Regions from separate parts of the Streptomyces sp. NPDC002779 genome, predicted to be linked through region 4. Evidence: riboswitches for the same ligand, from Rfam matches in the RefSeq annotation. Region 4 holds a riboswitch; each other region holds the start of a gene.
The links. A riboswitch is a leader RNA that binds a small molecule or an ion and turns the genes downstream of it on or off. The one in region 4 is predicted to bind cobalamin.
Positions count from the first base shown of each region.

Region 1 (7,309 bases), on a different contig from region 4:
CGGCGCTCGCGTCGGAGAGGGTGCCCTTGCTGTCAGGGTGGGCGCCGTCGCGGCCGGGGCGCAGGGCGACGTCGGCCCAGTGCGCGACCCGGGCCGCCGCGGCCAGGCCGGAGCGCGCCATTCTGGCCAGCTCCGCGGGGGCCGGGGTGCCCTCGGGAGGGCGGGGGGCGGGGCGGCGTGGGCGCCGTTGGTTCACAGCTCTGGGGGCGGCGGCCAGGGGTCGCGGGCGGACGAGTCGAAGCCTGGAGTCGCGCGGGATACGGGACGTCACGGGTGCAGTCTTCCGGTTGACGGTCCGAAAACCCAAACGGAATGTCACGAGGGGCGACGGGGATGGCCAACGCACGGGGTCCGGCGGGCGACGGAGGACCGAGAACAGGCCAGTTGTACCGGGTTAAACGGAACCGGTGGGACCGGTCCGGGGTGCCCGTCGTCCGGGGCGCTCACATGAGAGGGGTCAGGAAGCGGCGCAGGGTTTCCTCGTAGGCCCTGGGGTCCGCGTTCCACATGGCTCCGTGCGGGGCGCGCTTGACGGTGTGGAGGCTCACCAGGCCGGGGTGGGCGTCGGCCAGGCGGCGGGAAGGGGTCCAGGGGGCGACGATGTCGTCGGGGCCGTGGAAGATCAGGGTCGGCACACTGAGCCGGTAGCTGATCTCGTCGGGGGCGGCGCGGTCGCCGTACAGGCCCGTGCGGCCCTGGGCGGCGCGGACCGCGAGGGGGAGCACGGCGCCCGGGGTGCGGCGGGCGGCGGCGAGGGCGCGCAGGGTCGCCTCCCAGCTGAGCACCGGGGAGTCCAGGACGAGTCCCGAGATCCGGTCGCGCAGCCCGGAGCGGGCGGCGGCGCGCAGGGCCATCGTGGCGCCGGTGGACCAGCCGAGCAGGACGAACTGCCGGGCTCCGTAGCGCACGGCGTAGCGGAGTGCCGCGTCCAGGTCGCGCCACTCGGTCTCACCGAGGTGGCTCAGGCCGTCCGGGGAGCGGGGTGCCCCCAGGTCGCCGCGGTAGCCGAGGGCGAGGACCGGGAAGTGGCGGGCGGTGAGGGACTCCATGACGTTCATGGCGAGTTCGCGGGTGGTGCCGAGACCGTGCACCGCGATGATCCAGGTGGGGCGGGCGCCGGGCACGAACCAGGCGGGCAGCGGGCCGAGTTCGCCGGGGATGTCGACGTCGGCGTGGTCGAGGCCGAGTGCGGCGCGGGGGTCGCCGACGTGGAGGTTGGGGGTGAGCCAGACCCGGTCGCCGGGGCTGAGGGTGCCGTGGGTGACGCGTTCCAGGCGGCGGACGACCGTGTCGGCGGTGTGGGTCGCGGTGCCGAGGACGGGGCCCACGACCGCGTGCGAGCCGTCGCCGCCGAGGCCGTAGACGCCGGGGCGCAGGGAGGCCAGGTCGCGGGTGAGCGAGATCTGGCCGGCCGCCGTGCCGTGCACCGTGAGCCGGGGTTCGGTGGGCAGGGGCCTGCCGGGGGGCGCCTTGAGCGCGGCATCGCTGGCGAGTCGCCCGGCGGCCACGCTTGCCGCGCCGGCGGCCAGGGCCATGGTGACGGCAGCGGCCGTCGCGGTGACAGTGCGCACGCCACCAGTGTCCTGGCGGACCCCGCGTACGGCCAGTGGGAGGGCGGGGGCGGGGCGGTTAGGGGGGCGAGACGGTTAGGGGGGCGAGACGGCAGGGGTGGGCGGACGCGGGGGCGGCAGGGGTGGGCGGACGCGGGGGCGGCAAGGGTGGGCGGAGGCCGGGGGGGCGGCCAGCGGGAGGGCAGACGCGGGCGCCGTCAGCGGGAGAGCGGACGCGCGTGACGGTCAGCGGAGCGGCGGATCCGCGTCGCGGCAGCGGGAGGGCAAACGCGGGTCACGGCCAGCGGGACGGCGGGGGCGGGCGACGGTCAGCGGAACGGCGGACATGCGTCACGGCCAAAGGGACAGCGGAACGGCGTCACGCCAGCGGGTCGGCGAGCGCGCGTCACCGCCAGCGGGACGGCGGATGCAGGCACCGGTCGGCGGAACGGCGGACATGCGTCACGGCCAACGGGACTGCGGACCCGCGCTACGCCAGCAGGGCGGCGGACGCGCGTAACTACCAGCGGACGGAGGACACAGGCGCCGGTCAGCGGGACGGCGGACCGGCGTCACGCCAGCGGGGCGGCGGGCGCGCGTCACCGCCGGCGGGAGGGCCGACGCGGGTCACCGCCAGCGGGACGGTGGACGCGGGCGCCGGCCAGCGGAACGGACGACATGCCTCACGGCCGACGGGACACCGGACCGGGCCACGCCAGCAGGGCGACGCGCACGCGCCACCGCCAGCGGGACGGTGGGCGCAGGCGGCGGTCAGCGGGACGGACGACATGCCTCTCGGACAACGGAACAGCGGACGCGCGAGGCGGAGGACCCCCGGCACCGCCAGCGGGGTAGCGCGCGGGCCCGAGGGCCGCCGGGTCAGGACTGCTGGCCGTAGCCCCGCAGCCTCTCCCTCACCTCCGTCAGTTGTTCGGCGGACAGCAGGGAGGGGGACAGGCCCGGTATCGAGGACGCCGTGAGCCAGACTCGGCACATCCACTCCAGCTGGGCCGTGCGGTCGTAGGCCTGGGTCAGGGTGGCGCCGTAGGCCAGGGTGCCGTGGTTCTGCAGGAGGCAGGCGGTGCGGTCGGTCAGGGCCCGGAGCATGTTCTCGGCCAGTTCCTCGGTGCCGTACGTCGCATACGGGGCGACCCGGACGGGGCCGCCGAGGTCCGCGGTGATGTAGTGGATCGCCGGGACCTCCTGGACCAGCGTCGAGACGGCCGTGGCGTGCACGGCGTGTGTGTGGACGATCGCGCGGGCGCCGGTGGCGCCGTAGACGGCGAGATGCATGGGCAGCTCGCTCGTGGGCCGCAGCTTTCCGAGGACCCGGCGCCCGGACAGGTCGACGCCCGTCACGTCCTCGGGCGTGAGCCGGTCGTACGGCACCCCCGTGGGGGTGACCAGGACCGTGTCACCGACGCGTACCGAGACGTTCCCGGACGTGCCCACCACCAGACCGTCGGACACGGTCCGGCGGGCCGTCGCGACCAGTTCCTGCCACGCGCGCGCCTCCTCGGGGCCCACGCCCTCCGGCCATGACTCCCCCGCGCCCCGCCGGTTCTCTCGCTGCTCAGCCATGCGGCGATCCTGCCAGCCGACGCGCCCGGCTTCAGGGGTGACCAGGATCTCTTTCACGGCCCCTGAGCCCGCTCCGGAAGGTCGCCCGGGGCTCCCGGCCCTTGGGGCGCCTGAAGCCTGCGGAGCCGCATGGAACCGACGCAAGACGGAACGCCTTGTTCAGACACCCCGTAGCTCACCCCAGTTCACCTTCCGTTCACTCAGGTTACTTACGTTCGTCCAGCCAATGACCTCGAACGATTGCCTGGGTAAATGGAAAACTTCTCGCTGATCCTCGCGATTGTGGTAATAACCGCACTCGCGTTCGATTTCACGAACGGTTTTCACGACACCGCCAATGCGATGGCCACGACCATCTCGACCGGTGCCCTCAAGCCCAAGGTCGCGGTGGCCATGTCCGCCGTGCTGAACCTTGTCGGCGCGTTCCTCTCCGTGGAGGTCGCCAACACGATCTCCAAAGGTCTCGTGGACGAGACCGGCATCCGTCCCGAGGTCATCTTCGCCGCGCTGGTCGGGGCGATCCTCTGGAATCTGCTGACCTGGCTGGTCGGTCTGCCCTCCAGCTCCTCGCACGCCCTCATGGGCGGCCTGATCGGCGCGACCATCGCCTCGGCGGGCGTCGGCGCGGTCCACGGCGACGTGCTCGTCACCAAGGTCCTCATCCCGGCGATCGCCGCCCCGCTGGTCGCGGGCCTCGCGGCGATGCTCGCGACGAAGCTGATGTACTCCCTGGGCAAGAAGGCCGACGGCAGCCAGTCCTCCGAGAAGGGCTACCGCGCCGGCCAGATCGCCTCCGCCGGCCTGGTCTCCCTCGCCCACGGCACCAACGACGCGCAGAAGACGATGGGCATCATCACCCTCGCCCTCGTCGCCGGCGGCACCCTGGCGCCCGACTCGGACCCGCCGATGTGGGTCATCCTCTCCGCGGGCGTGGCCATCGCGCTCGGCACCTACCTCGGTGGCTGGCGGATCATCCGCACCATGGGCAAGGGCCTGACCGACCTCCAGCCGCAGCAGGGCTTCGCCGCCCAGACCAGCGCGGCGACGGTCATCCTGGCCTCCTCCCACCTCGGTTTCTCCCTCTCCACCACGCACTCCGTCTCCGGTGCGGTGATGGGCGCGGGCCTCGGCCGCAAGGGCGGCGTCGTCCGCTGGTCCACGGCGACGCGGATGTTCGTCGCGTGGGGCCTGACGCTGCCGGCCGCGGCGCTCGTCGGTGCGCTGGCCGAGTGGGTCACGAACTTCGGCCCCTGGGGCACGGCGGTCGTGGCGGTGTTCCTGGTCGGCTCCAGCGCGGCCATCTGGAAGGTGTCCCGCCGCGAGATCGTCGACCACACCAACGTCAACGAGACCGAGGAGCCCGCGGGTGTCGTGACCACGGCGATGGCGGCCGTCACGCCGCCGCCCGCCGGCCCGGTGACCGAGGAGCTCGCGGCGACGATCCCGGCCCCGGCCGGGGGCCCGACGCCGTCGGCCCGCGTCTGACCCCCGACCGGATACTCAAGGAAGCAGCATCATGAAGATCGACTGGGCGGCTCTCGGCTCCGTCTTCGGCGTCAGCCTCGTGGTCACCGTGGCCCTGGTGGCCCTGTTCACCCTCGGCATCGCGGGTCTGACGCGGCGCGAGCGGGCCGCGGAGCAGGGGGGCTCCGCGGGACTGGCGGTCACCGGCGCGTACGCGTGTTTCGCGGCGTGCGCGGCGGCTGTGGCGTACGGGATCTATCTGATCGTGGTCTGACGCGCCTCGCGCGACGGGCTCGCGCCCTGTTCCGGTGCCCCTTACGGGGTGTTCGGGGCAGGGCGCTTTCGCGTACGCGCGCGGTCGCGCAAGGCACTTGCGGGCAGTCGGCCGGGGGCGGGTGACCCCAGGGGCCAACCCCGCCCGGCCGGACCCGGTGTGGGCCTCAGCACACTCTCCTCTCGCAGGTCAACAGCAAGTTGACGGCTGTTCCGGGCCCGTGGTGGACTGCCGGAGCCATTTACGGCGGCAGGAGAGGAAGCCGGTGCGATTCCGGCGCGGTCCCGCCACTGTCACCGGGGTAGGAAGCCCCGGGAGCCAGGAACTCTCACCGCCGGTCTAGTCGAACCAGGGCGTGGACACCCTGAGTGAGGACATATCGCCATGCGCGGCTGCCGTCTGACACAGGCTCCGAGATGCACGACCCCCGACGCCGGGGTTCCGGCCGACCCGTCGGCCGGCTGAGCCGATGCGGGCCGATCGCGTCTTCGCGTACGGCGCCGCCGCCGGCCTCCTCGGTGACCTGATCCTCGGCGATCCCCGCCGCGGGCATCCGGTCGCCGTGTTCGGGCGGGCCGCGAGCGCCGTGGAACGGCGGCTGTGGCGGGACGACCGGGGCCGGGGCGCGCTGCACACCGCCGTGTGCGCCGGTGGCGCCGTCGCCGTGGGTGCGCTCGCCTCCCGTGCGGTACGCCGCTCCCCCGCCGCTTCCGTCGCGCTGACCGCTGCCGCCACCTGGGCGGTGGTCGGGGGGACTTCGCTCGGGCGGGAGGCCCGGACCGTCGGGCGAGCGCTGCGGGCGGGGGACGTCGAGGCGGCGCGGGCGCGGCTGCCGCATCTGTGCGGGCGGGATCCGCAGGCGCTGGACGCCGACGGGATCGCGCGGGCGGTGGTGGAGTCCGTCGCCGAGAACACCTCCGACGCCGTCGTGGGAGCACTGGTGTGGGGGGCCGTGGGCTCGGTGCCGGGGCTCCTCGGGTTCCGGGCGGTGAACACCCTCGACGCCATGGTCGGCCACAAGTCGCCCCGTTACCGGCGCTACGGCTGGGCCTCCGCCCGCCTCGACGACGTCGCCGGGTGGCCCGGGGCGCGGCTGACCGCCGTACTCGCCGCCGTCGCCGGAGGCGATCCCCGGGGTGCGGTGCGGGCCTGGCGGGCTGACGCGGCGCGGCATCCGAGCCCCAACGCCGGGCCCGTGGAGGCGTCGTTCGCGGGGGCGCTGGGGGTGCGGCTCGGGGGGACCTTGTCGTACGGCGGACGGATCGAGCACCGGCCGGTGCTGAACGGGGAAGGGCGTGCTGTGGAGGTCGGGGACATCGAACGGGCCGTACGGCTGTCCCGGCGGGTGAGCTGGCTGGCGCTGGCGGTCAGCGTCGTCGCGCGCCGCGTCGTGGCGGGGAGGCGGTCATGAACGGCGGAGGTCTCCTGGTCGCCGGTACCACCTCCGACGCCGGCAAGAGTGTCGTCACCGCCGGGATCTGCCGCTGGCTGGTCCGGCAGGGGGTGAAGGTCGCGCCCTTCAAGGCGCAGAACATGTCGCTGAACTCCTTCGTCACCCGCGAGGGCGCCGAGATCGGCCGGGCGCAGGCCATGCAGGCGCAGGCCTGCCGCGTCGAACCGACCGCGCTGATGAACCCGGTGCTGCTCAAGCCGGGCGGCGAGCAGAGCAGTCAGGTCGTGCTCATGGGCAAGCCGGTGGGCGAGTTGAGCGCGCGCGGCTATCACGGCGGGCGGCAGCAGCAGCTCCTCGGGACCGTGCTCGACTGCCTCGCCGAGCTGCGGGGCACGTATGACGCCGTGATCTGCGAGGGGGCCGGTTCGCCGGCCGAGATCAATCTGCGGCGCACCGACATCGTCAACATGGGCGTCGCGCGCCGCGCCGGGCTGCCCGTGCTGGTGGTGGGTGACATCGACCGCGGGGGCGTCTTCGCCTCCTTCTTCGGGACGGTGGCGCTCCTCTCCCGGGAGGACCAGGAACTCGTCGCCGGGTTCCTGGTCAACAAGTTCCGCGGTGACGTCTCGCTGCTGGAACCCGGCCTCGACATGCTGCACGACCTCACCGGGCGCCGCACGTACGGCGTCCTGCCCTTCCGGCACGGGCTCGGCATCGACGAGGAGGACGGACTGCGCGTCTCCCTGCGCGGGACCGTGCGGGAGTCCGTGGTCGCCCCGCCCGTCGGCGCGGACGTGCTGCGGGTGGCCGTCTGCGCGGTCCCGCTCATGTCCAACTTCACCGACGTCGACGCGCTGGCCGCCGAGCCGGGTGTCGTCGTGCGGTTCGTGGACCGGCCGGAGGAACTGGCCGACGCCGACCTCGTCGTGGTCCCCGGGACCCGGGGCACGGTGAAGGCGCTGGAGTGGCTGCGCGCGCGGGGGCTCGCCGACGCCCTCGTGCGCAGGGCCGCCGAACAGCGGCCCGTGCTCGGCATCTGCGGCGGCT
Region 1 covers NZ_JBIAQC010000007.1:422,362-429,670, reverse strand. Annotated here, with positions in the region: gene ACFYW5_RS22420 (hypothetical protein) at 1-271, opposite strand, end outside; gene ACFYW5_RS22415 (alpha/beta hydrolase family protein) at 444-1,571, opposite strand; gene ACFYW5_RS22410 (class II aldolase/adducin family protein) at 2,430-3,131, opposite strand; gene ACFYW5_RS22405 (anion permease) at 3,384-4,616, shown strand; gene ACFYW5_RS22400 (hypothetical protein) at 4,648-4,869, shown strand; cobalamin riboswitch at 5,076-5,218, shown strand; gene ACFYW5_RS22395 (cobalamin biosynthesis protein) at 5,339-6,280, shown strand; gene ACFYW5_RS22390 (cobyric acid synthase) at 6,277-7,309, shown strand, end outside.
Region 1: linked by a shared signal. The riboswitch ahead of ACFYW5_RS22395 (cobalamin biosynthesis protein) and the one ahead of ACFYW5_RS26260 (energy-coupling factor ABC transporter permease) in region 4 are both predicted to bind cobalamin.

Region 2 (7,309 bases), on a different contig from region 4:
GCCGGTAGGCGTTCGGGGTGGTCCCGAGGGTACGGACGAACTGGTGGCGCAGCGCCGCCGCGGTGCCGAACCCGGCCCGGCTCGCGACGGCGTCCACCGTCTCGTCCGTGGTCTCCAGCAACTGCTGCGCCAGCAGTACGCGTTGCCGCAGGATCCAGCGGTAGGGCGTGGTGCCCGTCTCCTGCTGGAAGCGGCGGGCGAAGGTGCGCGGCGACATGTGCGCGAGGTCGGCGAGCTGCTCGACGGTGACCTCCTCGTCGAGATGCCGCTCCATCCAGGTCAGGACATCGCCGACCGTGTCGCACTGGGAGCGGGGCAGCGGGCGGTCGATGTACTGCGCCTGCCCGCCGTCCCGGTGCGGCGGCACCACCATGCGCCGGGCGATGGCGTTGGCGACCTCCACGCCCTCCTCCTTGCGCACCAGGTGCAGACAGGCGTCGATGCCGGCGGCCGTGCCCGCCGAGGTGATCACCGGGTCCTCGTCCACGTACAGCACGTCGGGCTCGATCACCGCGCGCGGGAAGCGCCGGGCGAGCTCGTCGGCCTGCCGCCAGTGCACCGCGCAGCGCCGGTCGTCCAGCAGCCCGGCCGCGCCGAGCACGAACACGCCGGAACAGACGCTGAGCACCCGGGTGCCCCGGTCAACGGCCCGTACCAGGGCGTCGAGCAGCGCGGGCGGGTACTCCCGGCCGAGGTAGCCGCTGCCGGCCGGCACGGCGATCAGATCGGCCTCCTCCAGGCGGTCGAGGCCGTACGGGGTGGAGACCGTGAACCCGGGGATGTGCGTGCTCAGCGCCGGGCCCTCGGCCGAGACGACCGCGAAGTCGTACACCGGGAGCCCCTCGTCACTGCGGTCGAGGCCGAAGATCTCGCAGACGACCCCGAGTTCGAAGGGATGCACGCCGTCGAGCAGGGCCACCGCCACGTTTCTCAGCATGCGGTCAGTGTCGCACGGAGCTGGCAGTAATTCGATGGTGTACGGCAGTCCTGCCACTGTCAGGAGTGTCTGCCTGGTACGACGATTACCTCATGGACGCATTCCTCGGAACTCTGACCGTGACCGTTCTCCTCTTTCTGCTCGCCGCCCCGGCGCTCGTGGGCCTGCGCCACGAGCGCCGGACCGACCGCCAGCTCCGGCAGGCCGGTGCTCAGCAGGCCGGTGCTCAGAAGTCCTCGTCCAGGTCGACCGTGCCCTCCACCGCGACCTGGTACGCCGAAGGGCGCCGCTCGAAGAAGTTGGTGAGCTCCTGAACCCCCTGCAACTCCATGAAGGAGAAGGGGTTCTCCGAGCCGTACACCGGGGCGAAGCCGAGCCGGGTCAGCCGCTGGTCGGCGACGCACTCCAGGTACTGCCGCATCGAGTCGGTGTTCATGCCCGGGAGGCCGTCACCGCACAGGTCGCGCGCGAACTGCAGCTCGGCCTCGACGGCCTCCCGCAGCATGTCGGTGACCTGCTGCCGGAGCTGGTCGTCGAAGAGCTCCGGCTCCTCCTTGCGGACGGTGTCGACGACGTCGAAGGCGAAGCTCATGTGCATCGACTCGTCGCGGAACACCCAGTTGGTGCCGGTGGCCAGGCCGTGCAGCAGGCCCCGGCTGCGGAACCAGTAGACGTACGCGAAGGCGCCGTAGAAGAACAGGCCCTCGATGCAGGCGGCGAAGCAGATCAGGTTGAGCAGGAAGCGGCGGCGGTCGGCCTGGGTCTCCAGGCGGTCCAGCTTCTCCACCTCGTTGATCCACTTGAAGCAGAACCCGGCCTTCTCGCGGATGGAGGGGATGCTCTCCACCGCGTCGAAGGCCGCCGCCCGGTCCTCCGGGTCGGGGAGGTAGGTGTCCAGCAGCGTCAAGTAGAACTGGACGTGCACGGCCTCCTCGAAGAGCTGGCGGCTCAGGTACAGCCGCGCCTCGGGGGAGTTGATGTGCTTGTACAGCGTCAGCACCAGGTTGTTCGCCACGATCGAGTCACCCGTCGCGAAGAAGGCGACCAGCCGGCCGATCAGGTGCTGCTCGGAGGGTGTGAGCTTGGCGAGGTCGGTGACGTCCGAGTGGAGGTCGACCTCCTCCACGGTCCAGGTGTTCTTGATGGCGTCCCGGTAGCGCTCGTAGAAGTCGGGGTAGCGCATGGGGCGCAGGGTCAGCTCGAAGCCCGGGTCGAGGAGATTCTGGTTACGGGTAGTCATTACTGGCAGGCCTCGCAGGACTCGGGGTTCTCAAGGGAGCAGGCGACGGCCTCTTCGGAGGTCGCCTGCTGGACGGGGACGGTGGCCTGGGCCGCGCGGGCGATGCGGGTCGCCGGGCGCGAGCGCAGGTAGTACGTCGTCTTCAGCCCGGACTTCCAGGCGTACGCGTACATCGAGGAGAGCTTGCCGATGGTCGGCGTCTCCAGGAAGAGGTTCAGGGACTGGGACTGGTCCAGGAACGGGGTCCGGGCCGCGGCCATGTCGATCAGTCCGCGCTGCGGGATCTCCCACGCCGTGCGGTACAGCCGCCGTACCTCCTCCGGGATCCACCCGAAGTCCTGCACCGAGCCGTTCGCCTCGCGCAGCGCCTCGCGGGTGCGGGCGTCCCAGACGCCCAGCTCCTTCAGCTCCCGCACCAGGTAGGAGTTGACCTGGAGGAACTCGCCGGACAGCGTCTCGCGCTTGAACAGGTTGGACACCTGCGGCTCGATGCACTCGTAGACGCCGGCGATGGAGGCGATGGTGGCGGTGGGCGCGATGGCGAGGAGGAGGGAGTTGCGCATCCCGACCTCGGCGATCCGCTCGCGCAGCGCCGACCACCGCTCGGGCCAGGTGAGTTCGGTGTCGTAGTGGTCGGGGTGCAGGACGCCCCGCGCGGTACGGGTCTTCTCCCAGGCCGGCAGCGGGCCGTTGCGCTCGGCGAGGTCGGCGGAGGCCTCGTAGGCGGCGAGCATCACGCGCTCGGCGATCCGGGTGGAGAGCGCCTTGGCCTCCGGCGAGTCGAAGGGCAGCCGCAGCTTGAAGAAGACGTCCTGCAGGCCCATCGCGCCCAGGCCCACGGGGCGCCACTTGGCGTTGGAGCGGCCCGCCTGCTCGGTCGGGTAGAAGTTGATGTCGACGACCCGGTCGAGGAAGGTGACGGCCGTACGGACCGTCTCGTCCAGGCGTTCCCAGTCGATGCCGCCCTGGTCGACGAAGGCACCGAGGTTCACCGACCCCAGGTTGCAGACCGCGGTCTCCCCGTCGTCGGTGACCTCCAGGATCTCGGTGCAGAGGTTGGAGGAGTGGACCACATGGCCCGGCAGGGCGGTCTGGTTGGCGGTGCGGTTGGCGGCGTCCTTGAAGGTCATCCAGCCGTTGCCGGTCTGCGCGAGGGTGCGCATCATGCGGCCGTACAGGTCACGGGCGGGGATGGTCCGGCGGGCGAGCCCGCCGGCCTCCGCCTTGCGGTACGCCGCGTCGAACTCCTCGCCCCACAGGTCGACCAGCTCGGGCACGTCGGCGGGGGAGAACAGGCTCCACGGCTCGTCGGCGTTCACCCGGCGCATGAACTCGTCCGGCACCCAGTGCGCGAGGTTGAGGTTGTGCGTACGGCGGGCGTCCTCGCCGGTGTTGTCGCGCAGCTCCAGGAACTCCTCGATGTCGGAGTGCCAGGTCTCCAGGTAGACCGCGGCGGCTCCCTTGCGGCGGCCGCCCTGGTTCACGGCGGCGACGGAGGCGTCGAGGGTCTTCAGGAACGGGACGATGCCGTTGGAGTGCCCGTTGGTACCGCGGATCAGCGAACCCCGGGCGCGGATGCGGGAGTACGACAGCCCGATGCCGCCGGCGTGCTTGGAGAGCCGGGCGACCTGGTGGTAGCGGTCGTAGATGGAGTCCAGCTCGTCCTTGGGGGAGTCGAGGAGGTAGCAGGACGACATCTGGGGGTGCCGGGTGCCGGAGTTGAAGAGCGTGGGGGAGGAGGGGAGGTAGTCGAGACGGCTCATGAGCCGGTAGAGCGCGGCGACTTCGTCCAGCGCGCGGACGGTGTCGTCCTCGGCGAGACCGGCGGCGACGCGGAGCAGGAAGTGCTGGGGGGTCTCGACGACCTTGCGGGTGAGGGGGTGCCGCAGGAGGTACCGGCTGTGCAGGGTGCGCAGTCCGAAGTAACCGAAGCGGTCGTCGGCGCCCGGGTCGACCAGCGCGTCCAGGCGCTCGGCGTGGATCCGTACGAACTCCGCGGTCCGGTCGGCGATGAGTCCCTCCCGGTGGCCGACCGCGACCGACCCGGTGAAGGACGTGACGCCCTGGGAGGCGGCCTCCTCGCGGATGCCGAGGGTGAGCAGCCGGGCGGCCAGCCGGGAGTAGGCGGGGTCCTCGGAGATGAGCCCGGCCGCCGCCTCGGTGGCCAGCTCGCGCAACTCCGCCTCGTCCGCGCGGGCGGACCGGCCGCGCAGCGCGGCGGCGGCGACCCGGCCGGGGTCGGCGTCGGGGAGGTCGGCGGTCAGCTCGGTCAGGGTCCGCAGCAGCGCGGTTCCGGGACCGTCGGTCTCCACCTGGGCGGCTGAAGCTGAAGCCGGGTCGGCTGGCGCGATGGTCACTGGGGGCTCTCCCTCGCTCGGCACGGGGCCTTGCGGAGGGCAGGAGGCAGCTCACGAGCGCACGGGGCGTCGCGTCCACCGGCCCATTCCTCGAGGCCCGGACGTCTGGCACCCGGACCGGACGGCCGGGTGCGCTGTCGGCAGGTCCTCGGACTGACGATCGGGCACGGATGTGCCCAAGTACACCGTTGCGGGACAGTTCCGGATTCGCACCGGATTCCCCTGCGGCGACAGCGAGCACGAGCATACATCTTGTGCCGCCCCGCGATGTCACCCCCAGATGTTGTGTCGCGTCGGCTTCAGAGCGTCAACTCATAGGTGAGGAGAGTGAAGTCGCCGTGCTCCGGGATGGGGTTCCAGTCGCGTTCCGGGGCGCGCCGGAAGCCGAGGCGCTCGTAGATGCGGTGGGCGGTGTGCATCAGGGCCTGGGTGGACAGGACGATGCCCGTGCACCCCGTCGTCGTGCGCGCCCGGTCGACGCAGGCGCGCACGAGGGCTTCTCCCACGCCCCGGCCGCGGGCCGCGTGCGCCACCGCCAGCATGCGGATCTCCGCCTCCCCGGGGCGGGCGAGATCGGCCATGGGGCCGCCGGCCGGCACGAAGGTGACGCCGCCGAGGAGCCGGTCGCACTCCGCGGCCACCAGGACCTCGGCGGCCGCCGCCCGCTTGGCGACAGCGCGGAGTTCACCGAGGTACCAGTCGGCCTCGCCGAAGGTGAGGAGGCCGTCCTGGAGGTAGGCGCGGGCGGTGATCTCGCCCAGTTCGTCGTGTTCGGCGGGTTCCACCGGCCGGATCTGGAAGTCCATGCGGTCAAGTGTGGACGACGACGGGCCGCCGATGTCCTGCATTTCGGCGGCCCGCTGCGGGTGGGGTTCCCGGTCAGGGAATCGGCTTCAGTTCCTTCTGCACGCCCGGATCGCCCGCGTCCGCCGTGTAGTCCTCGGGGCTCGTCTCGTCGATGCCCTCGGGGGCCTTCGCCGCCCTCAGGACGAAGGTAAGGACCACGGTGACGACCAGGTTCAGCACGAACGCCGTCAGGCCGATGTAGCCGATCTCCCCGATGCCGGGGATCTCCTTCGACGAACCGCCGAAGTGCTTCTGCGTCGGCGAGGCGACACCGTACGCCGCCACCGTGCCGTAGAGCATGCCGACCGCCCAGCCGCCGAGCAGCGCCCAGCGGTGGAACCAGCGGGTGAACAGGCCGCCGACCAGGGCCGGGAAGGTCTGCAGGATCCAGATGCCGCCCAGCAGCTGGAAGTTGATGGCGACCGTCTTGTCCATCGTCAGGACGAAGGCCAGCGCGCCCACCTTCACCAGCAGGGACACGATCTTGGAGACCTTGGTCTCCTGCTGCGGGGTGGCGTCCGGCCTGATGAAGTCCTTGTAGATGTTGCGGGTGAAGAGGTTCGCCGCCGCGATGGACATGATGGCCGCCGGCACCAGGGCGCCGATGCCGATCGCCGCGAAGGCCACGCCCGCGAACCAGTCCGGGAACATGTTCTCGAACAGCTGCGGGATCGCCAGCTGGCCGTTGTCCACCTTCACCCCGGCCGCGATCGCCATGAAGCCGAGCAGCGCGAGCAGACCGAGCATCAGCGAGTACAGCGGCAGGATCGTGGTGTTGCGGCGGATCACCTCACGGCTCCCGGAGGAGAGGGTCGCGGTGATCGAGTGCGGGTACATGAACAGCGCCAGCGCCGAGCCCAGCGCCAGGGTGGCGTACGTCCACTGGCCGGCCTCCGGTGGGACGAGACCGCCCACCCCGGTGGTGGTGAACTTCTCGCCCGCGTCGGCGAAGATGTCGTCGAACCCGCCCAGCTTGATCGGGATGTAGATGATCGCCACCGCGATCACCAGATAGATCAGGGTGTCCTTGACGAAGGCGATCAGCGCCGGGGCGCGCAGCCCCGAGGAGTAGGTGTACGCGGCCAGCACACCGAACGCGATCAGCAGCGGCAGGTCCTTGATGAACCAGTTGGTGTCCTCCCCGCCGCCGACGCCCATCACGTCCAGCACCGCCTGGATGCCGACGAGTTGCAGCGCGATGTACGGCATGGTGGCGAGGATGCCGGTCAGGGCCACCGCCAGCGACAGGCCCTTGGAGCCGAAGCGGCCGCGCACGAAGTCCGACGTCGTCACGTACCCGTGCTTGTGGGAGACCGACCACAGGCGGGGCAGGAACGTAAAGATCAGCGGGTAGACCAGGATCGTGTACGGCACCGCGAAGAAGCCCGCCGCGCCGGCCGCGTAGATCGCCGCCGGGACCGCCACGAAGGTGTACGCCGTGTACAGGTCGCCGCCGAGCAGGAACCAGGTGACCCAGGTGCCGAACGACCGTCCGCCCAGGCCCCATTCGTCGAGGCTGTGCTCGTTCTCGGCCTTGCGCCAGCGCGCGGCGAGGAAGCCCATGACCGTGACGGCCAGGAAGAAGAAGATGAAGACGGCGAGTGCGACGCCGTTCACGCCGTCGTTCACTTGCCGCCTCCACGACGTGCGCGCTGGTCACGCTGCCACAGCTTGTACGCGACCATCGTCAGCGCGGTCGACAGGACCACCCAGGCCATCTGGTACCAGTAGAAGAACGGGATGCCGATGAAGGCCGGGTCGGTTTTCGCGTACGACCCGACCCACAGCATCGCCACGAAGGGCGCGAACAGGCAGAGGGCGATGACGACGCGCGCGGGCGTCACCACCGGCTCTCCGCTCGCCTCTGGGGCTTGTGACATCTGACGGCTCCGTCCCCTCGCTGATCACCTGAAAACGCGCAGGCAATCT
Region 2 covers NZ_JBIAQC010000001.1:464,682-471,990, reverse strand. Annotated here, with positions in the region: gene ACFYW5_RS02125 (GlxA family transcriptional regulator) at 1-937, opposite strand, end outside; gene ACFYW5_RS02120 (ribonucleotide-diphosphate reductase subunit beta) at 1,164-2,177, opposite strand; gene ACFYW5_RS02115 (ribonucleoside-diphosphate reductase subunit alpha) at 2,177-4,534, opposite strand; cobalamin riboswitch at 4,656-4,798, opposite strand; gene ACFYW5_RS02110 (GNAT family N-acetyltransferase) at 4,834-5,340, opposite strand; gene mctP (monocarboxylate uptake permease MctP) at 5,414-7,009, opposite strand; gene ACFYW5_RS02100 (DUF3311 domain-containing protein) at 7,006-7,260, opposite strand.
Region 2: linked by a shared signal. The riboswitch ahead of ACFYW5_RS02115 (ribonucleoside-diphosphate reductase subunit alpha) and the one ahead of ACFYW5_RS26260 (energy-coupling factor ABC transporter permease) in region 4 are both predicted to bind cobalamin.

Region 3 (7,309 bases), on a different contig from region 4:
CCATCGCGGCGGCGAGGGCGACCGAGCGTTCCAGGGCGCCCTCCAGGACGGGCAGGCCCACTTGGAGCAGGCCCCTGATTCCCTTGTCCTGGCGGCCTCTCAGGCGGCGGGCGGCCCGTAGGCGCTGGACGTCCGCGATGAGGTTCGGGGCGAAGGTGAGCGCCACGACCACCGCGACGCCCATCTCGTACAGGGCACCCGGGAGGCATTTGAGGAGGCGGGTGGGGTTGGCGAGGGCGTTCGCCGCGCCCACGCAGATGAGGAGGGTGGCCAGCCGCAGGGCGTCGTAGAGGGCGAAGACGATGCCCTCCGCGTGGACCCGGCCGCCCAGGCGGATGCCCTGCGCCCAGTCGGGGAGGGGGATCTCGGGGAGGGTGACCAGGGTGTGGGTGCCGGGGATGGGGGAGCCGAGGACGACGGCGAAGGCGAGGCGGATGAGGATGACGGCGAGGGCGAGCTTGACGAAGGCGTTGTAGGAGCGGGACCAGGGGGTGTTCTGGCGGCAGGTCACGACGACGTAGGCGGACGTGGCTATGAGGAGGGTGAGGAGGAGGGGGTTGGTGGTACGGGTCGCGGCGGTGCCGAGGGCTAGGGACCAGAGCCACCAGGCACCGGGGTGGAGGGGGACGCGGGGCGTGGGCCTGGGCGGGGTGGGTTCGCCCACCGGCGCATGCTGGGTGCCGCTGCGCCCCGAACGGCTGGGCGCCTTACCCATGCCCGCGTCGGCGTGCCTGCCAGATTGCCGCCGCTCCCAGGGTCGCCACGCCCGCTACGCCCGCCCACAGGCCCACGGACGGGCCGTCCGTCTGCTCCGTGCTCTCGGGCGCCGACTTCGCCACCTTCTCGCCGCAACCCGCGCTCGGGTAGCCCGCGATGGCGCACAGCAGGGCGTTGGAGTCGTAGCGGAGCGGCTTGGCGACCGAGGCCAGCGCATCCGCCGTGGTGGCGTCCTCGCCGACCCGCGCGCAGGCCGTGCGGAGCTTCGGCGGGGTATCTCCCGAGGGGGACTCCGTCTTGGTGCCGAAGTCGATCACCAGGGCCACCCGCTTCTCGCCGTCCCGGGCCGGTGTCCGCGCGCAGATCGCCCCGAAGGACGCCGTGCCGCGCGGGGTCGCCGCGTCCGACGAGTCCTCGCTCAGGGTGAAGCGGAACCCCTGGACGTCGCCGTCCGAGGGGACCGTCGTGGACGGGCCCAGGGTGGCGTACGTCCAGGACGAACCGTCGCGGTCCCAGAAGGACCAGTAGCGGTACCCGGCGGCCTGCGCCGAGGGGGCCGCGGCCCACAGGGCGAGCACGGCCAGCAGCAGTGCGCAGGCCCGGCGTGTCACAGCTGCTGCCCCTTGTTGCGGCCGGTGAACAGGAAGCCGACGCCGATGCCCGCGACCAGGCCCACGCCGATGATCCACCAGACGCTGACGCCGTCCTCGTCGTCCTCCGCCTTCTCGGCGGCCTTCGCGGTGGCCTGCGTCCTCGGCTCGGGGCCGGTGGCGTTGAGCTGCTTCACCAGGTCCGTGCCGCCGAAGGCACGCGGGTCCGCCCCGGCCGCCTCGGCCGCGAGGATCAGCTGAGCGTAGGCGGCGGGGCCGTTCTGCTTCGCCCAGTCCGCGGAGTTCTTCTCCAGCCAGGTCAGCGGCTTCTCCGCCGCCTTCGGGCCGGCCGTCACGGCGAGCGCGACGACCGCGTCGGCCGTGTTGCCGTAGTCGGGCTGGTCCTCGGCACCGGCGAGGGCGGACATCAGGTGGCTGTCCTTCTTCATCGCCTCGGCGAGGTAGGAGGCGCCGTTGGCGGCGACCCGGTCGGGCTCGGTGGCGTCGGCGCAGCGCAGGTCGGTGTCGTCGGCCGCCTTCGCCGACTCCATGCTCATGCCCTTCAGGCCGAGCACGGCCGCCGCGGTCGCGTCCGCGTTGGCGGTGAGCTTGCCCTTCTTGTCGGGCTGGTAGGCGAACGCGCCGCCGTCCTCGCAGGGCAGCGCCAGCTCGCGCAGGGCGTCGTAGGGGGACTTGCCGCCCTTGACCGTGGTGTCGGGTTCCTGGCCCACGGCGTTGAGGGCGCCGATGACGACGGACGTGGAGTTGGCGTCGCTCGGGCCGCCGGGGGTGTAGCCCCAGCCGCCGTCCTTGTTCTGCACGCTCTTGAGCCAGGTGACCGCCTTGAGGGCGACGTCCATGTGGTCGCCGTCACCGGCCAGGGCAAGGGCCTGGGCCGCGGCGGCCGTGCTGTTGGTGTCGACCATGACCTTGGCGTCGCAGGCCTTGGCGGGCTCGGCGCGGAAGGGGGCGAAGGCGCCGTTCGCGCACTGCTGGCCGAGCAGCCAGTCGACGGCCTTGGCGGCGGGCCGCACATCCGACTTGTGCTGGGCGATCAGGGCCAGCGACTGGCGCCAGACGCCGTCGTACGTCGGATCGGCGGTGCCGTACAGACCGGAGGGGATCGCCACGGACGGCGACGGTGACGGGGACGCGGCCATGACGGGCGTGGCCGTGCCGATCACGGCGGTGGCGGCCAGGACCGCGGCGCTGCGGCGGACGTTCATGATCGGCGGGTGCCTCTCCCTGGGGGGAGCCGGGCAGCACGGGACGACCCCGGGCGGCTCGGCTCCGCAGACCTCGACGGTGCCGTGCGGCGGCGGGCTGCCGACGCACGTGAGCCGTTTCACGTACCCGTGCGGGGCAGTCCGGCTCGCAGCTTCTTCGGCTTCTTCGTCTTCTGAAGGCTTCTTCGGCTGCTCACGGTTGCGGGTCAGCGCCGGAATTGCACCGGCTTCCCCCCGTACGGGTGTGATGACGACGCGGCCACTCTACCGGCCCGTACATCCGGCTCTTACGGAACCCTCACACGGCCCGGTACGTCACCGGCTCGCTCCCCGTCACCGTCTCCGCCCTGCCCAGCTTCACCAGTCGGCGCAGGTGGGACTCGGCCTCCGAGACCGCGATGGTGCGTGAGCCGTAGGGGATCTGCTCCCAGGGGCGGTTCCATTCCATGCGCTCGGCGAGCTGCCAGGCGGTGAGGGGTTCCCGGAGGAGGGTGAGGAGGCCGGTGAGGCGCGTCTCGTGGTGGGTGAGCAGCTCCCGCACGCGGGCCTCCGCGCCGGTGAAGGGGTGCTGGTGGGCCGGGAGGATCTCGGCGGGGGCCAGTCGGGCGACGCGTTCCAGGGAGTCCAGGTAGTCGCCGAGGGGGTCGGTGACGGTGGTGTCGTCGGGGTCCTCGTACAGGCCGATGTGCGGGGTGATCTCCGGCAGGACGTGGTCGCCGGAGAACAGGCGCCCGTGGCCGGGGAGTTGCTCGGGGTGCTCCTCCTCCAGGTGCAGGCAGACGTGGCCCGGGGTGTGGCCCGGGGTCCAGATCGCGCGCAGCCGGCGGCCGGGGAGGTCGAGGAGTTCGCCCGGGACGATCTCGCGGTCCGGGAGGGCGGGGGAGAGGCCGGGCAGGGCACGGCGGCGGGCGCAGCGCAGCGGGGCCACATGCTCCTCGGGGGCGCCTGCCGCGGTGAGCTTCGCCGCCATGTACGCGAACCAGCGCTCGGGTTCGGCCGAGCGGGCGCGGCGCACGATCGCCGTGTCCGCCTCGTGCATCGCGATCCAGGCGCCGGAGGCCTCGCGCACGGCGCCGGACAGGCCGTGGTGGTCGGGGTGGTGGTGGGTGACGACCACGCCGTGGACCTCACCGACGGACGTACCGCAGGCCGTCAGGCCCTCGGCGAGGGTGTCCCAGGAGGCCGGGTCGTCCCAGCCCGTGTCGATCAGCACGGGCCCGCGGTCGGTGTCGACGACGTAGACGAGGGTGTGGCCGAGCGGGTTGTCCGGGATGGGGACCTGGAGGGAGCGAACGCCCCCGCCGTGATCGTGGGTTCTCGTCATCTGCCCCTCCGCGTCGCGGTCATTGCCCACTATAACTAGAACTGGTATCAGTTCTGAGGCAGCGTCAGAAACAGTGCAGCGTCAGAAACAGTGCTCAGCTCCGCAGGAGGCGTCGGCCATGACCGAGCTCGTGGAACACGGACAGCTGTTCATCGGCGGGGAGTTGACCGATCCCCTCGGCAAGGACTTCATCGAGGTCGTCTCACCGCACACGGAAGAGGTCATCGGGCGGGTGCCGCACGCGTCCACCGCCGACGTGGACCGGGCCGTCGCCGTCGCCCGCAGGGCCTTCGACGAAGGGCCCTGGCCGCGGATGTCCCTGGAGGAGCGGATCGAGGTCGTCACCCGGATCAAGGACGCCTTCGCCGTGCGGCACGAGGAGATCGCCCGGGTCATCTCCTCGGAGAACGGCTCCCCTTACTCCTGGAGCGTCCTCGCGCAGGCGCTCGGCGCGATGATGGTGTGGGACTCCGCCATCACCGTCGCGCGCAACTTCACCTACGAGGAACACCGCGACGGCGTCCTCGGCAAGATCCTCGTGCGGCGCGAGCCGGTCGGGGTCGTGGCGGCCGTAGTGCCCTGGAACGTCCCGCAGTTCGTCGCCGCCGCCAAGCTCGGCCCCGCCCTGCTCACCGGCTGCACGGTGGTGCTCAAGCCGTCCCCCGAGACGCCGCTCGACGCCTGTCTGCTCGCCGAGATCACCCAGGAGGCCGGGCTGCCGGAGGGGGTCCTGTCCATCCTCCCCGCCGACCGCGAGGTCAGCGAGTACCTCGTCGGGCACCCCGGCGTCGACAAGGTCTCCTTCACCGGCTCGGTCGCCGCGGGCAAGCGCGTGATGGAGGTGGCCGCGCGGAACCTGACGCGGGTGACCCTGGAGTTGGGCGGCAAGTCGGCGGCGGTCGTGCTGCCGGACGCGGACGTCGACACCGCGGTGGCCGGCATCGTCCCGGCGGCCTGGATGAACAACGGCCAGGCCTGCGTCGCCCAGACCCGCATCCTGCTGCCCCGCTCCCGCTACGACGAGTTCGCCGAGGCCCTCGCCGCCGCCGCGAACGCCCTCGTCGTCGGCGACCCCCTCGACCCCGCGACGCAGGTCGGCCCGCTCGTCGCCAAGCGCCAGCAGCGCCGCAACCTCGACTACATCCGCATCGGCCAGGAGGAGGGCGCCAAGATCCTCACCGGCGGCGGGCGCCCGCCGGGCCTGGACCGGGGCTGGTACGTCGAGCCGACGCTCTTCGGCGACGTCGACAACTCCATGCGGATCGCGCGGGAGGAGATCTTCGGGCCGGTGATCTGCCTGCTGCCCTACGGCGACGAGGCCGAGGCGGTGAGAATCGCCAACGACTCCGAGTACGGGCTCAGCGGCAGCGTCTGGACGGCCGACGTCGAGCGCGGCATCGAGGTCGCCCGCCGGGTCCGTACCGGCACCTACTCCGTCAACACCTTCAGCCTCGACATGCTTGGCCCGTTCGGCGGCTACAAGAACTCCGGTCTGGGGCGGGAGTTCGGGCCCGAGGGGTACGGCGAGTACCTGGAGCACAAGATGATCCACCTCCCCGCGGGCTGGGAGGCGTAGGGATGGGGGCACCTCCCGCGCGAGCGGAGCCGGGCGTGGGGGCGGGAGACCGCTGGCATGTCGAGGTCGACCGGTCCGTGTGCATCGGCTCGGCCCAGTGCGTCCACCGCGCCCCCGACGCGTTCCGGCTCGACACCGCCCGCCAGTCCCACCCGTGCGAGCCGGAGACGGACGCCCACGAGGAGGTGCTGGCGGCGGCGGAGATGTGCCCGGTGGAGGCGATCGTGATCACGCTGCTGGGCAGCGGGGAGCCGGTGTTTCCGCCGGAGGACCAGTAGGGCTTGGCCAGGTTCATTCGGACGCCGCACGAACCATGCCGCACACCCTGCGGACGCTCGGGCCGACCGACGAGATCACTGCCGAACTGACCGTGCTGGTGGGCTTCGACCAGGACCTGGCGGCTGCAGCAACCCGCACCGCCGACCGCATATGCGGCCTGCTCACCCGAACGGCCTCGGTGACGTAGCGGTAGGCCGTCGTGGGCCCCAGGCCGCACCTTGCTGCGAGTTGGGCGCCCGACGGGTACACGAACACAGGATGCCTCTGGTGGAGACAGTTCTCTCGGTCGAAAAGCCGTCTACCAGGGGCTTCATCATGCTCTCAGCCCAACGGCCATGCGTCAGCAGCAGGTTGGAAAAGGTGCCCATGCACAGCAGGCCCCGTGACCAGGCCCAACCCGCCGCCGAGACCCGCAGGTTCCTCCACCGCCGCCAACGGCAGCCGCACATCGGCCGCGGCTACTTCGGCGGCCCACACGTCCGCTACACCCTCGATTAGAACCCTTTGGGTTCTAATCAATATCGTTGACTATTTCATCTACTTGACCTTTGACGGGCAACTGCCATCAGGATCCCTATCACCACAAAAAGCGTCAGCTTCTTGGCTGGGCTCATCTGCATACTCCCCGCGTCTATACGTGTGGCCCCCGGTTGGCGAGAACGCGAACCGGGGCCTTAGCCGGAGAGCGTGTTGCGGCTTGCCGCCATGACCGCCTGAGTGCGCAGGTCCGCGTCGGCCTGCGGTGGCTCATGGCCTACTTCGCTTAGCTGCGCTCACGGCCAAGGACACTGCAGCGAGAGCGGTGCCAGCTACTCCCACGTACGTCCACACCGACCCGTCCGCAGAGATAAGCAGTACGATCGGCAACCACCGCACAGAAGGCAGCCGTGATCCATTGCGACTTTTGCAAGTTGGGGCTTCCGCTCGGCCTTGGACTCATCCTTCTTCTCCCTGGACGTGTGTGTCTATTCGATCGTCGGTACCTTTGTGATGCCCCAGGCTGCAGCTGCTGCGATTCCGGAGCCTGCGCACACACCTGCTGCTGCAGCCGCTCCAGTCAGCCAGTCGGACGCCGCGGCCTTCTCTTCCTTAGAGGTCGTCTCAATTGGCGAGGTCGGTAGCCTGGGTTCGTGCTGATCGTGGAACGCTTGGTGCCGGACGAGTTGTACGACCTCTTCCAGCGGGTGGTGCCGCCCGCCCCGATCCGGCCGCAAGGTGGAGGCCGACGACGGCACGGCGACCGTGAGGTCCTTGCAGCCATCATCTTCGTTGCCACGACAGGCTGTACCTGGCGGCAGTTACCGCCGGTCTTCGGCCCGTCGGGGCCAACGGCCCACCGGCGCTTCACCGAGTGGACAGCTGCCCGGGTCTGGGCGAAGCTGCACCGCCTCATCCTCGATGAGCTGGGCTCGCGCGGAGACCTGGACTGGTCGCGCTGCGCGATCGACTCGGTGAACATGCGGGCCCTGAAAGGGGGGAGCTGACAGGCCCGAATCCTGTGGACCGGGGCAAGAATGGGTCGAAGATCCACTTGATCACCGAGCGGACCGGTCTGCCCCTCTCCGTCGGCATCTCCGGCGCCAACCTCCACGACAGC
Region 3 covers NZ_JBIAQC010000002.1:807,535-814,843, forward strand. Annotated here, with positions in the region: gene ACFYW5_RS09230 (CbiQ family ECF transporter T component) at 1-715, opposite strand, end outside; gene ACFYW5_RS09235 (SCO2322 family protein) at 708-1,328, opposite strand; gene ACFYW5_RS09240 (prenyltransferase/squalene oxidase repeat-containing protein) at 1,325-2,533, opposite strand; cobalamin riboswitch at 2,646-2,807, opposite strand; gene ACFYW5_RS09245 (MBL fold metallo-hydrolase) at 2,832-3,857, opposite strand; gene ACFYW5_RS09250 (aldehyde dehydrogenase) at 3,976-5,433, shown strand; gene ACFYW5_RS09255 (ferredoxin) at 5,436-5,711, shown strand; partial or broken gene ACFYW5_RS09260 (transposase) at 5,723-5,881, shown strand; partial or broken gene ACFYW5_RS09265 (IS630 family transposase) at 6,088-6,210, shown strand; one part of gene ACFYW5_RS09270 (IS5 family transposase) at 6,852-7,184, shown strand; one part of gene ACFYW5_RS09270 (IS5 family transposase) at 7,187-7,309, shown strand, end outside.
Region 3: linked by a shared signal. The riboswitch ahead of ACFYW5_RS09240 (prenyltransferase/squalene oxidase repeat-containing protein) and the one ahead of ACFYW5_RS26260 (energy-coupling factor ABC transporter permease) in region 4 are both predicted to bind cobalamin.

Region 4 (7,309 bases):
GACGTCATCGCGGACCACGAGACCGCCACCGCGTTCGCCGGGTCATGGCAGCGGCACACGGGCGCCGAACCGGACCCCTTCTGGCGGACCCATCTCTACCGGCTCGGCACGCTCACCCCACCGCAGCCGCCCCCCGAGGGCCGGGGCTGCGCCACGGACGACAAGGACCGGCACCACGTCATCCGCTGGTGCCGGGAGTTCTGCGTCGAGGTCGGGGAGCAGGGCTCCCTCGACCTGATCGACGCCGGCTCGTGGGAGGAATCGCGCTTCGGCGACCGGCACTTCACCTTCTGGGAAACCCCCGACGGCACCCCCGCGTCCATGGCGGCCGTGACCTCGATGACCGGCGGCATGGTCCGGGTGGACCCCGTCTACACCCCGGCCGCCCTCCGGGGCCGCGGCTACGCGGGCGCCGTGACGGCCGAGGTGAGCCGTGCCGCGCTGACCGCGGGCGCCACCGACGTCGTCCTGTTCGCGGACCCGGCCAACCCCACCAGCAACGCCCTCTACCAACGCCTCGGATACATCCACGTCACCGACTTCACCGGCTACCGGTTCTGACAGGATGGCCGGGCCGAGGCGGACCGTCGCTGGAGGAGCATTCATGAACAGTTCCGCACACATAGAGGTCAGGACGGCGTCAGGAGCCGTGCGCGGGCGCCGCGAGGCAGGCTCGGCGGTCTTCCGCGGCATCCCGTACGCCCAGCCGCCGGTGGGGGACGCGCGCTTCGCGGCACCCCGCCCGGCGCGCCGCTGGGACGGAGTGCGGGAGGCGTTCGCCTACGGCCCTCCGCCCCCGCAGGAGCCCTTCGGCCCCGAGGACAGGACTGTGGGCGGCGCCGCCACCGGAGACGACTGGCTGACCGTCAACGTCTGGACGCCGGACGCGGACAAGGCGGCCCGCCGACCGGTGATGGTCTGGATCTACGGCGGCGCCTACAAGTTGGGCTCCGCCGACGACCCCGCCTACGACGGCGGACGCCTCTCGCGCGACGGTGACTTGGTCGTCGTCACCTTCAACTACCGGGTCGGCATAGAGGGGTTCGCCAGGATCGGGGGCGCCCCCGCCAACCGTGGCCTGCTCGACCAGGTCGCGGCACTGGAGTGGGTGCGCGAGAACATCGGCGCTTTCGGCGGCGACCCCGACCGGGTCACCGTCTTCGGGGAGTCGGCCGGCGCCGGGTCGATCGCCGCGCTGATGGCCATGGACCGGACGCGGGGCCTGTTCCGGCGGGCCATCGCCCAGAGCGTGCCCGGCACGTTCTTCTCGGACGAGCTGGCCGTGGACATCGCCGGGGCGCTCGCCGGGCAGCTGGGGCTGCGGCCCACGGTGGCCGACCTGGCCGGCGTGGACCCGCGCAAGCTGCCCGAGGCGGGGGCGGCGCTGGGCGGCCGGATGCGTGAGTACGCAGACCGCTGGGGCGCGGTCGCCCACACCTCGACGCCGTACTCGCCGGTCGTCGACGGCGAGGTCCTGACCCGCACCCCGTGGGAGGCGCTGGCGGGCGGTGCCGCCCGGGACGTGGACCTGATCGCCGGGCACACCCGGGACGAGTACCGGCTGTTCCTCCTGCTCCGCGGTCTGCTCGGCCGGGTGGACGACACCCTCGCGGCCACCGCCCTGCGCCTGTTCGGGCCGACCCCGGACGCCGGCCGGACCTACCGCGCCGCCTTCCCGGACGCCTCGGCCGAGCGTCTCTTCGAACTCGTCCTCTCCGACTGGCTGTTCCGCATGCCCACACTGCACCTGGCCGATGCGCAGGCGGCAGGCGGCGGACGCGCCCACGTCTACGAGCTGACCTGGCCGGCCCCCGCGGGCGGCGGTGCCCTGGGCGCCTGCCACGGCCTGGACATCCCCCTCACCTTCGGCGTCTACGACGGCATCGCCGCCCTGCTGATCGGCCCCGAGCCCTCCCACGGGACCGAGGCGCTGTCCGCCCGCATCCGCTCCGCCTGGACCGCCTTCGCCACCGAAGGAGACCCCGGCTGGCCCGCCTACGACACCGAACGGCGTCTCGTCCAGCTCCTCGACACCGAACCCACGGTCACCGCCTACCCGGAGGAAGCGTCCCGCCGCCTGTGGGAAGGGCACACCTTCACGCCCCTGCCGCTGACGACCGCGTGACTACTGGAAGTCCTCGACGAAGTAACTGTCATGGCGGATGCGGAACCGCTTGAGTTCTTCGCCGCCGCGCTGTGCCATCTCCGCGACCTGTTCGAAGTACTCCTCGCGCGGGGCGCCGGGGGAGAAGAGCATGAGCATGGACGTCGGCTCGTCGGTCGCGTTCTTGAAGGCGTGCAGACCGCCGGCCGGCACGTACAGGAAGTCGCCCGCGCGGCCGGTGACCCACTTCTCGCCGTTGTAGAGCTCCAGTTCGCCCGAGAGGACGTAGAAGGACTCCGAGATGGTCTTGTGGAAGTGCGTCTTCGCCCCGGCGGACCGTGGCGCCAACTCCGCCTTGTACAAGCCGAATTCGCCGCCGGTCGACACGCTGGTGACGAGGTAGTGCGTCGAGCCGCCGGGCGAGGAGATGTCCGGCGGGGTGTCGGCCGGGCGGAAGACGGCGTTCACCTCGCCCTTGTCGCCGTGGTAGCGGGTCTGCGGGTACTGGAGGACTTCCGGGTACGACATGATGAACTCCTTCTGGCAGGTCTCCACCCGCAGGATGGCTCCCGCCCGGAGAGAGCGGCATCGGGCGTACGGATGATCTTGAGGTGCGTGGAACGAGGGCCGAAAGTCCTAGGCCCGGACGGGCGGCCTCTTGCGGTACACCACGTTCGGACGCAGGGGCCCTGCCGGTGCCGTGAGATCGTCGAAGTCGTGCTCGGGGACGCGGGTCATGCCGATGCGGCGCATCACCGCCTGCGAACGGAAGTTGGTGGCCGTGGTCACCGCGAAGATCTCCGGCAGACCGAGGGTGTCGAAGCCGTACGCCAGGACCGCCCTGGCGGACTCGGTCGCGTACCCCTGCCCCCAGGCCGGACGGGCGAGCCGCCAGCCGATCTCCACCCCGTCGAAGGGGGTGTCGTCCTCCACCTCGTCCAGGCCCGCGAAGCCGATGAACTCACCCGTGGCCCGCACCTCCACCGCCCACCAGCCATGACCTCGCCGGTCGAACTCGGCCAGGAAGCGCGCCACGGAGGCGTCGCTCTGCTCGCGGGTCAGCGCCGCGCCCAGATGCTCCCGCACGGCGGGATCGGCGTTCATCGCCGCCCACGGTTCCAGGTCGGAGTCCCGCCAGCGGCGCAGGAGGAGGTGATCGGTACGCAGTTCAGCCATGCCGCCCAGCCAACGTGAGCCGGACGCGCACGGCAATCCCTTTTCCTCGCCGGGGTACGTCAGCCGTCGGCCGGGATCGAAGCGATCAGCGCGGTGAGTTCGTCTGGGGTACGGGGACCTGGCACACCATCGCCCAACAACCCGCGCTCCCGCAGTAGTTGCGCCGCTGCCACCCCCCACGGCAACCGCAGCCCCGCTGCCCGCAGCAGATCCGTGCGGGCCAGCATCTCCGGCGCGGGCCCTGTGCGGACGCCCCCCGGAGTGAGCATCGCCGCGTCATCGGCCCAGCGCAGCGCGAGATCGACGTCATGGGTGGCCATGACCACCGTCGTACCGCTCGCCCGCAGCCGTTCCAGCGTGGCGAGCAGCCGTTCCTGCCCGTCCGGATCGAGCCCGGCGGTCGGCTCGTCGAGGATCAGCACCCGTGGCCGCATCGCCACCGCGCCCGCGATGGCCGTCCGCTTGCGCTGACCGTAGGAGAGCAGATGGGTCGGCCGATCGGCCAACGCCGTGATGTCCAGCGCCGCCAGCGCCTCCTCGACCCGCCCGCGCACCTCGGTGTCGGTGAGCCCGAGATTGAGCGGCCCGAAGGACACGTCCTGCCCGACGGACGCCGCGAACAGCTGATCGTCCGGATCCTGCACTACCAACTGCACGGTGGTCCGCAGCCGGGTCAGCCCCTTGCGGTCGTACGAGACCGGCTTCCCCTCGACGGTCAACCGGCCCGTGCGCGGCCGCAGTCCGCCGCTCAGCAGCCGCATCAGCGTGGTCTTGCCGCTGCCGTTGCGTCCGAGCAGGGCCAGCGCCCGCCCCTCGCACACCTCGAAGTCCAGCCCGTCGAGCACGACCGGCCCTTCCTCGTAGGCGTAGGACGCGCCCTGGAGGGCGACCAACTCGCTCATGACAGGGGGCCTTCCAGTACGAGGGTGAGGGCGGCCAGCGCGACGAGGAGCGCGCAGCTCGCGGCCGTGAAACGGGCGGAGACGCGGGCCTCGGGCACCAGTACGCGCAGCGTGCCGTCGTAGCCGCGTCCGGCGAGCCCGGACTGCAGCCGCACGGCCCGCTCGAAGGCCCGCACGAAGGCGGTGGCCCCGAGCCCGCCCAGGGACCGCCAGGTCGCGGCCCGCGTGGTGTGCCCGAGCCGCGCGGCCTGCGCCTCCCGGACCCGGCGCATCGAGTCCAGCAGCAGGAAACTCATCCGGTACGTCACCAGCGCCACGTCGACCACGGCCGCCGGTATCCCGGCCTTCACCAGCCGGGGCAGCAGATCCGACATCGGCGTGGTGAACGCGAACAGCAGCACGCCCAGGGAGGCCGCCGAGGTGCGCAGCAGCAACTCCCCGGCGCGCAGCGCACCGTCGTCGGCGAGGGAGACGAACCCCTGCGGCCCGCCCACCTGGACGAGCAGCGTGGCCGCACCGGTCACACAGAAACCCAGCGGCACCCGGTAGGCGCGCCACAGCTTCCGGCCCGGCACACCCGCCGGACCGAGCAGGACGATCAGGGACGTCACAAGGACCAGGGCGGCGCCCGGCCACGGCGGCAGGGAGATCGCGAGCACGGTCAGGCCGAGCCCGAGCACGGCCTTGTCCACGGGATGGCGCCGGCGCCAGCGACTGCTGTGCGCCGCCGCGTCGATCGGCAGCACCGGGGATCAGACCCCTTCGCGGTCGGACTCCCCGGCACCCCGCGCGCCCACGGCATCCCGTTCCAGCGCCCGCTGTTCACCCTGCTTGCGGCCGCGCCGCAGGCCGAAGTAGTAGCACAGGACGCCCGCGCCGAGCGCTGCCTGGAGGGCGAACAGCGCCGACTCGATCTCCCCGGAGGGAGGTTCGTACAGGGGCGAGAACCAGGGTTCGTAGTCCGGGTCGATCTCGGTGATGGCCGTCTCCGCCTCGGCGTCGGCGCCGGTGAAGGGCTCCTCTTTGTGGTCGCCGAGACCGAGGACGAGCGGCATCACCGCGAGCAGCGCCACGGCCAGCAGGAGCAGCAGGTTGATCTTCGTGTTGCGGCTCATCGGGCCACCGCCTCGCTCGACTCGGTCCGGGCCCGCTTGCCGTCGGTCAGGAGCACGCCGAGCCGGGTCAGTTCCCCCTTGCTGGACTGCACCAGCAGCCGCATCACGAGCACGGTGAGAAGTCCCTCGCTCACCGCGAGCGGGATCTGCGTGACGGCGAAGATGGAGCCGAACTTGCCGAGCGCGCCCAGGAACCCGCTGCTCGGGTCGGGGAACGCGAGCGCCAGCTGAACGCTGGTGACGCAGTAGGTGGACAGGTCGGCGACGAACGCGCCGCAGAACACGGCGCCCATCAGCGGCACGTCGTAGCGCCGTAGCAGCTTGTAGACGGCGTATCCGGCCCAGGGCCCGACGATCGCCATGGAGAAGACGTTGGCGCCGAGGGTGGTCAGGCCGCCGTGCGCGAGCAGCAGCGCCTGGAAGAGCAGGGTGATGGTGCCCAGGACCGCCATGATCGGCGGCCGGAAGAGGATGGCGCCCAGGCCGGTGCCGGTGGGGTGGGAGCAGCTTCCGGTCACGGAGGGCAGTTTGAGAGCGGACAGGACGAAGGTGAAGGCACCGGAGGCGCCGAGGAGCAGGGTGCTCTCCGGGTGTTCCCTGACCTCACGGGTGAGTGACCGGACTCCGTGGACGACGAACGGCGCGGACGCGACGCCCCAGGCGACGGCGTGCGCCGGAGGCAGAAATCCCTCGGCTATGTGCATGGCTCAGCAGACCCTCTCCAGCACCTCGTGGATGGTTGACGCGCCTTGGCCGGTCTCCTGGCTGACGGGTGACACCGCCCGTACTCCGCCTTCCCGGGTCCGAGGACCCAGTGGCTGCCCGCGAGGGCCGGAGCCGGACTTCCCGATCACAGTGGCGAGGGCCGCACCGGCATCACACCGGATTTCCCGTTCACCAAGGCGTGGTGACAGTAGTGCCTGATCAGGTCGGCTGACAAGCGCTCCCCAGGGGCGCAAGGACGGCGCACGCCCGCACACGCGCCGGGGCGCGCACCGGCGGCGCCCGGTTCCCGGGCGGGCGGGGGGTCAGTCCCAGCTGTAGCCGTCCCCGAAGTTGAGGGTGTGCTCCAGCACGTCCTCCAGCGGGTCGTTGATCTCGACGGTGTTGACCACGGTGACCACGGGCGCGTTGTTGGAGACATGCACGCCGGGGGCGTCGTGGGCGGCGGCGTCACCGGCGGCGGCGAGAACCGCGGCGGTCAGGGCGGCGGGGACGAGAGTGACGCGTACGCGCATGGCTGCTCTCCTTCGGCATCGGGGCCCACACCGTGTAAGAACCCGATCGGGAGGTACCGCGCACCCCCGCCTCGAAGTCAACCAGACCGGGCAATTCACCTGGAAGAGGCTGGCGTCCGGCGGTGCGGGCTCTCGCGGACCGGCCCGCTGACCGTCTCCAGCAGGTGGGTCACCAGTGGGTTCTCGTCGCCCTTCCGCCAGGCGACGGCGACGCGCGTGCGCGCGGTGCCGGGCCCGACCCCGCGGAAAGCGACGCCCTTCAGCCGCATACGGCGAATACCGGCCGGGGCGAGGGAGACCCCCAGACCGGTCTCGACGAGCGCGCACACGGTCTGCCACTCCACGGCGTGCTGAACGACATGAGGGGTGAAGCCCGCCGCGGTGCACAGGCCGGTGATCCGGTCGTGCAGAAGCGGTCCGGCCTCGCGGGGAAGCAGCACGAAGGGTGAGCCCGCCAACTGCGCCGGACGCACCGTGCGTTGGGCGGCCAGGGGGTGGGCGGACGGCAGCACGGCGACGAAGGGTTCGGTGAGCACCGTCCGGAACGCCAGCTCCGGGTCGGTGTCATCGGGCTCCCGCAGCAGGCCGATGTCGAGGCTCCCGTCGTGCAGGGCGGCGATCTGCGGGGTGGTGGTCATCTCGCGGATGTCCAGGTGCACGGCGGGGAACCGCTGCCGGAAGTCGCGGAGCAGGCGGGGCAGGACGGTCAGGGCGAGGGAGGCGGCGAAACCGATGCGCAGCCGGCCGGCCCGGCCCGCGCCGACGGCCCGGGCG
Region 4 covers NZ_JBIAQC010000010.1:1,754-9,062, forward strand. Annotated here, with positions in the region: gene ACFYW5_RS26225 (GNAT family N-acetyltransferase) at 1-561, shown strand, start outside; gene ACFYW5_RS26230 (carboxylesterase/lipase family protein) at 605-2,125, shown strand; gene ACFYW5_RS26235 (cupin domain-containing protein) at 2,126-2,632, opposite strand; gene ACFYW5_RS26240 (GNAT family N-acetyltransferase) at 2,741-3,280, opposite strand; gene ACFYW5_RS26245 (energy-coupling factor ABC transporter ATP-binding protein) at 3,340-4,182, opposite strand; gene cbiQ (cobalt ECF transporter T component CbiQ) at 4,179-4,928, opposite strand; gene ACFYW5_RS26255 (energy-coupling factor ABC transporter substrate-binding protein) at 4,935-5,297, opposite strand; gene ACFYW5_RS26260 (energy-coupling factor ABC transporter permease) at 5,294-6,001, opposite strand; cobalamin riboswitch at 6,031-6,214, opposite strand; gene ACFYW5_RS26265 (hypothetical protein) at 6,326-6,535, opposite strand; gene ACFYW5_RS26270 (LysR family transcriptional regulator) at 6,631-7,309, opposite strand, start outside.